3 regions of the Flectobacillus roseus genome follow, and region 2 is predicted to be linked to each of the others. Evidence: riboswitches for the same ligand, from Rfam matches in the RefSeq annotation. Region 2 holds a riboswitch; each other region holds the start of a gene.
What was found. A riboswitch is a leader RNA that binds a small molecule or an ion and turns the genes downstream of it on or off. The one in region 2 is predicted to bind cobalamin.
Positions count from the first base shown of each region.

Region 1: it holds a riboswitch for cobalamin, as region 2 does, so the genes downstream of both, QM524_RS20350 (TonB-dependent receptor plug domain-containing protein) here and metE (5-methyltetrahydropteroyltriglutamate--homocysteine S-methyltransferase) in region 2, are expected to answer to the same signal.
Region 3: it holds a riboswitch for cobalamin, as region 2 does, so the genes downstream of both, QM524_RS24315 (TonB-dependent receptor plug domain-containing protein) here and metE (5-methyltetrahydropteroyltriglutamate--homocysteine S-methyltransferase) in region 2, are expected to answer to the same signal.

Region 1 is NZ_JASHIF010000020.1:173,656-176,944, forward strand. Features, by position in the region: gene QM524_RS20350 (TonB-dependent receptor plug domain-containing protein) at 1-1,958, opposite strand, end outside; cobalamin riboswitch at 2,092-2,298, opposite strand; gene QM524_RS20355 (GSCFA domain-containing protein) at 2,458-3,289, shown strand, end outside.
Region 2 is NZ_JASHIF010000004.1:429,717-433,005, forward strand. Features, by position in the region: gene QM524_RS06430 (efflux RND transporter periplasmic adaptor subunit) at 1-745, opposite strand, end outside; cobalamin riboswitch at 1,063-1,260, shown strand; gene metE (5-methyltetrahydropteroyltriglutamate--homocysteine S-methyltransferase) at 1,541-3,289, shown strand, end outside.
Region 3 is NZ_JASHIF010000028.1:23,740-27,028, reverse strand. Features, by position in the region: gene QM524_RS24320 (GH92 family glycosyl hydrolase) at 1-707, opposite strand, end outside; cobalamin riboswitch at 1,096-1,299, shown strand; gene QM524_RS24315 (TonB-dependent receptor plug domain-containing protein) at 1,463-3,289, shown strand, end outside.

The sequences.
Region 1 (3,289 bases), on a different contig from region 2:
AACTGCAAACTCAAACCAATACTTGCATTGAATTGGCGGGTTTGATAGCCTGTGATTTCTACAAATTTGGTATTCAAAATGTTTCTCAAATCAGCGTACGCTTTAATTTTTGAATTGATGCGATATTCACCATATACATCTAATAACTGATACGCATCCAAGTCTACATTGATAGATTTGAATTGGTCGTTATCATAGTAAGTATCTTTACGAGCACCTACGCCTCTCAAAGTTGAACTCACATACAATTTTGAACTAGCCTGATATCCCAAACTCAAGGTAAAAGCATTTTCAGGACGACGAATCAAATTTTTGTAAGTCGTGTCTTTTCCTGCCACTTTGGTTGTTAGCTCGCCAATTTGATGCGTATAGGTAGCCGAAAGATTAAACTTGCCTAGCTGTGCTTGAGCGTCTAATTCCAAACCTTTACTTGCTTGCTTGTTGAAATTAACATACTTGCCATACGGCGCAGTATTGATTGACTGGAAAATAATCACATCGTTGATGGTTGTATTGAAATACACCGCACGGAAATAGGATTGTTGGTTATTGCTAAACAATTGGAGTCCGCCTTCTTGTGTAAATGATTTTTCGGGATTCAAGGCTGTATTGCCGTAAGGAGAATACAATTGATACAACGTTGGCGACTTGAAACTTGAGTAAAAGTTAGCTAATACTTTTAAGTTTTTACCCAATAAATAATAAGGATTGAGCGTGTAGGTAAAATTATTTCCGTACAAAGAATGATGATTGTAACGACCACCTGCTTCAGCGCCAAAACCACCCAAATTATTCAGGGTAAACGAGGTATAACCACTCACTTGATTTACATTGGCTAAGGCATCACTTAGTGGTGCATCTTCATAAGGACCCCAATCACTGATAGATAAATAGGTTTGGTTCATTTTCTGAGCACGATATTCTGCACCGACCAGCCACGTTATATTTTTACCCAAACTCCAACTACCATATAATTCAGCATAGTTGGTTTTAGCACCATAATTACTTGCCGAATACTTGTCATACGCATCAGGAGCCACATAGTTAGAATCGTTGATATAGCTACGTTTGAGGTCGTTGTAGTGATAATTGGCCACTAATTTTCCTCCTCCTACAAAATACTCCGCGCCTACTCCTATCTGTGTGCTTCGGCTATTTGCGACAAAGTCTTTATCATCACTAAATGCACCATTATCAATGTCGGCACGATAAGTTTCGTTTGTTACAAAAACTTTGGTTGTAAGATTGGCACCAAATTTTTGCTGAAACTGAGCACGAAACGCATCTTGATTAAAAGCATCTTTTTCGTTCAGATTATCATCTTTTTTATTGGCCGCTTGCGAAATACCTTTTGAGTACAACTTGGTATATGCTACGGCATAACTTGAATTTTTACTCAACGTACCACTCAAATTCAATGCACCTTTCCATGTACCATAACTTCCACCCGAAAGATTAGCTTGTGCGCTAAATGGCTTAGCACTCGCTTTTTTACGAATAATATTTATTACTCCACCTACAGCATCCGAACCGTAAAGGGTGGATTGCCCTCCTTTCAAAATCTCAATTCTTTCGATTTGGTCGATTGAAATAACGTTTAAGTCAAAATAATTACCAATCGTAGAAGGGTCATTTAATGGAATGCCATCCATCAACAACAAAGCATAGCCATTACTTAAGCCTCTAATACTAACTTCTTGGTTTGCGCCAAGTGTTAGTTGAGAGCCTACTACCTGCATACCTACTTGCTGATTGAGGATCTCTCCAAGTGATTTGCCTACATTCCGCTCCAAAATTTCTTTGGAAATAACGGTTAAAACTTTTCCTGTCTGTAATTGCTTTTGGGGTACTTTATTGGCAGTAACTACAACTTCGTTAAGGTTTGTTACGTTGTTTTGAGCCATACTCAGGCTTGCCACACAAAGTAATCCCGAACAGAAAAATAAAGATTTAAACATTGATTTGATAATTGTTTTCTAGCTAAATATCAATTCCTAAACCTATAAAATAGGTTTGATGATTGGATATAAAAGAATAGAAAATGAACAGAAAAGCGAACGCTCAGCAACAATTCATCCACCGTAAATTGTACCAAGAATAGATAAAAAGGCAGGTCTCCTGACTTGTTTCATCGACTCCGAGCCTTCCCGCCGCAAGGGCAGTGGCCATGAAGATTGAATTCGACACAAAACGAAACTTACAGTTGCGGGGACAGTTTAGGTTTTTCACCTAATTCCCTATTAAGCTTTGACACTTCCTAGATTTGAAGCATAAAGCACCTATATCTGCCACAAAGGTAGTGAATTGTGATTGAGGGAATTAGAGATTCTTGAATTCTTTTCAATTTTAGAATCTCATTTTATGGCTACTAGCGCATTGGTTAAACAGGTTTTAGAAATTATCATAGCCTAAATTGCTTAACTTTACCTTTATAAAATATTCAGTCAAAATTGCCTTATGGAATTCAGAACGCCAATAAAGATAGAAAAATCGCCCTTTCAGATACAACTTCAGTCCAAAGTATTGACGGTCGGTTCATGCTTTGCGCAAGTTATTGGACAAAAGCTTGAAGAAAACAAAATTGCTACCGAAGTCAACCCTTTTGGTACTTTGTTTAACCCCATGTCGATTTTCAAACTTTTGAATCCTAGCTATCAAAACGTCGACGAGCGGCTGTTTGTACAACACCAGCAAACATGGTTTCATTATGATTTTCACTCACAGTTTTTTGCAACTCAACAAGCGTCTTTAAAGGAATTATTGAATCATAACCTAGCAAAAATTCAGATTCAGCAATATGATTTCTTGGTTTTGACTTTCGGAACTGCATTTGTACATCAGCTCAAAGCTACGCCAAGCTATGTAGCCAATTGTCATAAAATGCCTGCAAGTTTATTCGAAAAGGACTTGTTGAGTGTGAAGGATATTTGTAAAAAATTCGCCGAGGTACACAAAGCAATAAGCGAACTAAACCCTTCCTTAAAAATCATTATTACCGTTTCGCCAGTGCGACACACCAAAGAAGGACTAGCCGAAAATCAATTATCTAAATCAATTCTCCGAACTGCCTGTCATTACTTAAGCGCTGATTATGAAAATGTTACGTATTTCCCGTCCTACGAAATTATGATAGACGACCTCCGTGATTATCGTTTTTATAAAGCCGATATGATTCATCCGAATGAAGTGGCGGAGCAATATATTTTTGAGCAGTTCGTAAAAACCTATTTCTCAGATGATTTACAAGCTTTTTTGCCCAAATGGCAACAAATTAAAAAAGCTTTGACTC
Region 2 (3,289 bases):
ATACTTTTTGTCCAATTTTGACACGAGTAATATCATCTTCGTCGATTTGTAGTTCAAGCATAAATGCCTTCGCATCACCGATGATGGCCACAGGATTTTGGATTGAGACCATTTCTCCGATTTCTTTAGAAAAGCTGTAAATGCGTCCTGAAACCTCTGCACGAACAGCAAAATCTGAAGCAATACTTTTGGCTAATGCGACATTTTTGGCAGATTGTTCGGCAGAAAATTTGATTTGACGACGCAATTCGCTCACTCGTATCTCTGCTGATTGAAAAGCGGTTTGGGAATTATGATAGGCTAATTCACGCTGTTCTTGGTCGACCTTCGTTCCGATTTGTTGTTGCCAAAGCGCATTTTGACGACGCCAAAGTAGTGAATCATTCTTGAGTTTTTGATAGGCTAAATCTTTGGAGATAACAGCATCACGTAGACGTTCTTGATTTGATTTTATAGAAGCATTTTCAAAATTCAACTCTGCATTTTCGATATTGAGTTTAGCGCTAGGGTTAGCAATTTCGAATAGTATTTGCCCTTTTTCGACAAAATCACCTTCTTTTACTTTCAGAGAAGAAATATCACCTGAGTTTTTGGGAAAAACTTGGTACTGATTGACACTTTTAACCACACCCGAGGCATAAACTGATTCAGAAATAGCCTGAATTTGAGGGTAAATCGTTTCCACTTTTTTCTTACAGCTCGTGACCAGAGCTACCATGAATATTCCTGTCAACCAATGTTTCATCTTATGTGTCAACTTTTAGGATAATAGTTAAACCTCTATCCGATTTCGTGTTTTAGAATAGTTAAAATTAGAATTTTTTTTGAGATACAATCATGAGGTAAGTTTGTTGACGATTTGATTATGGTCAAAATATCGTTGAAATGGACAGGTGAAAAATTAGCCTTTGGTAAAAATGTTTCACTTTAAATAACCAATTAATTGGATATTTTATCTAATTAAAATTAAAAATTGTTTGTTATTATCTAATTTTTAAACAAATAGTAGTGAAGTGTAAAAATGTAAAAGATTGCTCATATACCTTTGTCCTATCCATTTTACACATCAATCGGAAAAGTAGTATCAAAGTGATGCTTTGATTTAAAAAGGAATCGTGTGTGAATCACGAACAGACGTGCTACTGTATTTAACCGCTCTTCGGAGCAAGTCGTGTACAAGATATCCATTGTTCCAGCTGGAATGAGAAGGAGTACAACGATGTTATAAGTCAGGAGACTTGCTGCTTTTCTCAATGACAAGACTCTCACGAATAGGGTGTTGGACGCGCATTGATTTTTCAAGCTCATTTACGAATGAGTAATTGAGCGTATTAGTGATTTCGATAAACTAGTAGCTCAATTGATATACATTTCGGGTCAGCTTTTGTTAAACATCAAAATGTGGTGTTTTATGATGTTTGCTTTTTAGAAAGCCGAAAGCTGATACCTGAAAACTTTTGAAAAATCTGTTCCACTCGTTGAAGGTTTTGTGTGTTGTGCCTAAATGGTTGAGTATTTCATTTTTAAACATTCAACCAACATGCTTACTCACATCCTTGGCTATCCACGAATCGGTAGCAAAAGAGAACTCAAAAAAGCCTGCGAACAATTCTGGTCAGGCAAAATCAGTAAAGAAGAATTACAGTCTCAGGCGTATCAGTTGAGACTAGAGCACTGGAAAATCCAGCAGGAAAATGGCATTGACCTTATTCCAAGCAACGATTTTTCATTGTATGATCATGTATTAGATTTGTCTTTGACCTTAGGGGTAATTCCACAACGCTATCAAGCTTTAGTGGATGGAAAGTCTAGCAAGGAATTAGAAATATACTTTGCCATGGCACGTGGTTATCAGAAGGAAGGTTTTGATGTCGTAGCCTGCGAGATGACCAAATGGTTTGATACCAATTACCACTATATCGTTCCTGAGTTTACTAAAAATCAACAATTTTATAGATTTTCAAATAAACCTGTCCAAGAATTTGAGGAGGCAAAACGCTTGGATATCGTTACAAAACCAGTCTTAATTGGTCCAGTTTCCTATTTGCTTTTAGGTAAAGAAAAGGAAAAAGGATTTAACCGTTTAGACTTGATTCAACGTTTGTTGCCTGTTTATATCGAGTTATTACAAGAACTCGAAAGTCGTGGTGCACATACGATTCAAATTGATGAACCATATTTGGTCATGGATTTGACAGAAAAAGAGAGGGCAGTTTTTCAAGAGGTTTACCAACAAATCAGAAAAGCATTGCCAGCGCTTCAAATTGTTTTGGCAACTTATTTTGAATGTTCTGGCGATAATCTAGTTACGACTTTGAGTTTGCCTGTCGACTGTCTTCATGTTGATTTAGTTCGCTGTCCATCTCAATTAGGAGATATTCTGAATCATGAAGCATTTGTGAATGGAACTACCAAACTTTCATTAGGCTTGGTAGATGGTCGAAATATTTGGAAAAATGATTTTACCAACTCCTTAAGTTTCATTGAAAAAGCGCTTTCAAAGCTTGGCGAAGACCGTGTTTGGATTGCGCCATCATGTTCATTGTTACATACGCCTTATGATTTGGATTTGGAAAAAGACGAAAGTGTATTAACTCCGACGATTAAAAACTGGATGGCTTTTGCTAAACAAAAATTGAAGGAAGTACGTACATTAGCAGATTTGACAAAACCCCAATTATTTAGCAGTTTGGCTTCTATTTTGACTGAAAATCAACAGGCTATTGAAAGTAGAAAGTCTTCAACATTGATTCACCGACCAACGGTTAAAGCCCAAATTCAAGGTATTAAAAATGCCGATTTTGAGCGTGAAGCACCGTTTGCACTTCGCCAGTCGATTCAGAAAGAATTATTACAATTGCCATTGTTGCCTACCACAACGATTGGTTCTTTTCCTCAAACAACAGAAGTACGTCAGTTGAGAGCCAATTATAAAAAAGGCCTTATTTCTGACAAAGTTTATATACAAGAAGTAGAAACTGAAATCAAAAAGGCCATTCATTGGCAAGAAGAATTGGGCTTGGACGTATTAGTTCATGGCGAGTTCGAGCGTAATGATATGGTTGAATACTTTGGTGAGCTATTGTCTGGTTATGTATTTTCTCAAAATGGCTGGGTACAAAGTTATGGCAGCCGTTGTGTGAAACCTCCCATTATTTTTGGTGATATTGAGCGCAAAGGAGATATGACAGTTCGCTGGACGAAATATGCACAATCACAAACTTCTAAAATTGTGAAAGGAATGCTCACAGGACCAATCACCATGTTACAATGGTCATTTGTGAGAGAC
Region 3 (3,289 bases), on a different contig from region 2:
GACAATTCGTTCGCAAGCAATTCCTTTGCTTTCCAAACAGATTTGTAGGTAATAGGCTTATCAAATTGGATGATAAAATAGTTCTTGAAGTTTTCTGGAACTCCGCCACTATTTTTGGTCGAGTATCCAATAATCTGATTTTTTTCAGGAATAATTTTCACAAAAGAACCTTTATCCAAAGCATCAATTACTACGAAGGCGCTGTCAGTTTTGGGAAAAGTAAAACGCAAGACCGCAGCGCGCTCGGTAGGTGTTATTTCGGTGGTCACATCATGATCGGCCAAATACACACTGTAGTAATACGGCTTGGCAATTTCGGCTTTGTGCGAAAACCAACTTGCACGTTGGTCTTCTTGAAAACGAATTTTACCTGTGATTGGCATAATAGCAAACTGACCATAGTCATTGATCCACGGACTTGGCTGGTGAGTTTGTTTGAAACCACGAATTTTGTCGGCATCATAAGTGTAAGCCCAACCATCGCCCATTTTGCCAGTTTGTGGCATCCAGAAATTCATCCCCCAAGGCAAAGCGATTGCTGGATACGTGTTTCCTGTAGAGAGACTAGGTTTTGAGGCTGTACCCATCAAGGGATTAATCCATTCTACGGGGTCATTTACTTTATCAACGGTTTGGGCTTGTGTGCCAAGAGTCAAACTGCCGAATAAAAGTGTTAAGATTTTTGAGTTTTTTAGAAAATGGGTCATTTTTTTAAAATTTCAGGGAGTAAAAAAATGTTTGATTATAGAATTAATGTAAAAATTGAGATTGGCTTTGAAGTTAACAGATTTGTTTGAAATGATTATACGCATTTACATGAGAGCCCGAAAAATAAAAGTTTGTGACTTTATCGGTTTTTTTGAGTAATTTAAGAAAGCACTTATTTTAAATCTATAAATTTTGCTAACAATTAAGTAATTTTACTCATTTTATTATTAATAATAAATACTCAAATTTGTAAAATCAAAGTGCTTTTAAATGAAACAAGACTTTCGAGAGCCACAATTGTGGTTATCATAATAATATTTGGTGTAGTTTGGAATAGCGTATCGATTTAGTTGATACGCTATTTTTTTTGTCCTAATTTTTTCCATAACTTTGCCAACAGTTTATGGTGCTTTAGTTTTTCCCAGCAAAAACCTCAAAGCTTAATAGGGAATCAGGTGTGATACCTGAACTGTCCCCGCAACTGTAACACTCAATCGTGTCAACTCAATCCTCATAACCACTGAATTTATTTCGGGAAGGTTCGAGTTTGACGAGTGAAGTCAGGAGACCTGCCATAGATTATTCTTGATACGCGCTTACGGAGGATGAGCAAAAATCGAGCGTTCGCAAAGTATTTTCGCTTTTTTTATTGACCATTATCAACATTTTTAAACAGTTCTCTGTGCTGCCTTTTGCAGTATTGGAATGAATGTTTTGAAGTGGGTGAATAAGAAAATGGAAGTTCAAATTCTAAATGTTTTATTCTTCAAAGTTATTTCCATCAGTTGTATTGCTTGCCTTGTGCGCAAGTGTAGAAGGTATTGCTCAAAATGCTGAAAAATCTCAAGTTCTTGATGAAGTTGTCGTGAGTACCAACAAGTACCCACAAAAGCAATCTCAATCGGGTAAAGTGGTGTCAGTGATTGATGCGGCTACGATTCAACGTAGCAAAGGTAAAACTGTAGGCGAGTTGCTAAACCAGCAAGTTGGGCTTACGGTTATTGGTTCTCAAAATACACTTGGTACAAACCAAGATTTGTATTTGCGTGGTGCAGGCGCTGGCTACACCTTGATTTTGGTTGATGGTTTGCCTGTGTATGACCCTTCTGGTGCGTCTACGTCGTTTGACATCAACTTGATTGCGATCGACCAAATCGAGCGTATCGAAATTTTAAAAGGTGGTCAGTCAAGTTTATATGGCTCTGATGCAGTTGCAGGTGTCATTAACATCATTACTACCAAAAATAGTGGTAAAAAATTAGGTCTGAGCGGAAGTTTGGCTGGCGGTAGCTATGATACCTACCGCGCAAGTGTAAATGCAGGTGGTCAGTACAAAAAAACGACGTATGGTTTGTCGTGGAATGGTACAAAATCAAATGGTATCTCTGCGGCTAAACAGCCAGAAACAGCCAAAACTCCTTATGATAATGACGGTTTTAAGCAGAATAATTTTCAGGTAAAATTGGGTCAACAGGTAAGTGAAAACTTAACCTTGAGAGCTGATTTGATGAGCAATTATTACAAAACAGACTTGGATGCAGGGGCTTTCAAAGATGAAAAAGACTATACTTTTGAAAACAAAAACTTGCTTTGGTCTGTTGGTGGCGATTATCAATTGAAAAATGGCAAACTAACCGTTAATTTTCAGCAAACTAACGGTCAGAGAGTGTATATCGACGATTCGGCTCATGTGGAGGCTGGTGCTTTTGCCAAATATTCTTATGGTTATTACCGTGGCGTAGCAAGATTTGCGGAGGCTTACTATGCTCATACATTTTCTGATAAAATCAAATGGGTATTAGGTGTCGAAAACCGTTGGCAAAATACCGATCAAACCTATTTGTCTATTAGTAGCTATGGTCCTTATGAGAGTCCAGCGATAAAAGCGTCTACTGCCAATACCAGTTTGTTTAGTGGCTACACTTCTTTGAATTTGCAAGACTTCAATGGATTTGGTTTAGAACTTGGTGGACGCTACAACAATCACTCTATTTATGGTAACAACTTTACGTATAACGTTAATCCGTTCTATTGGGTTGGGGCAAGATTAAAAGTATTAGCTACCTATTCGTCAAGCTACAAAGCGCCATCCTTATACCAATTATTCTCTCCTTATGGCAACGAAGCTTTGAAGCCAGAAGTAGGTAAAACAGGTGAAATCGGCGCTCAATTGTTTAGCAAAAACCACCAGTCATATATTCGTGGGGTGTACTTCAAGCGCAATATCAAAGATGTGATTGCTTACATCAGTATCAACCAAGACCCTTGGGGACGTTATGTAAACTTGAGTCAACAGAAAGACCATGGGTTTGAAGTAGATGCTCAATGGGCTATTGGCAAAGCACAAGTAAAAGCCAATTATACCTTTGTAGATGGCGAAGTAACTACACAAGTAGCTGGTAAAGACACCACCTATGCCAATCTTTTCCGTCGTCCAAAACATACAGTTAACGTAAATGTAGCTTATCAAATCTTGAGAAATTGGTCAGCTCAATTAGCACTTCGTTCGGTAAGCAAAGCAAGTAGTGGTCCTTACGACGATGCAAAAGTTGTTCTCGGAAATTACACAACATTAGATTTT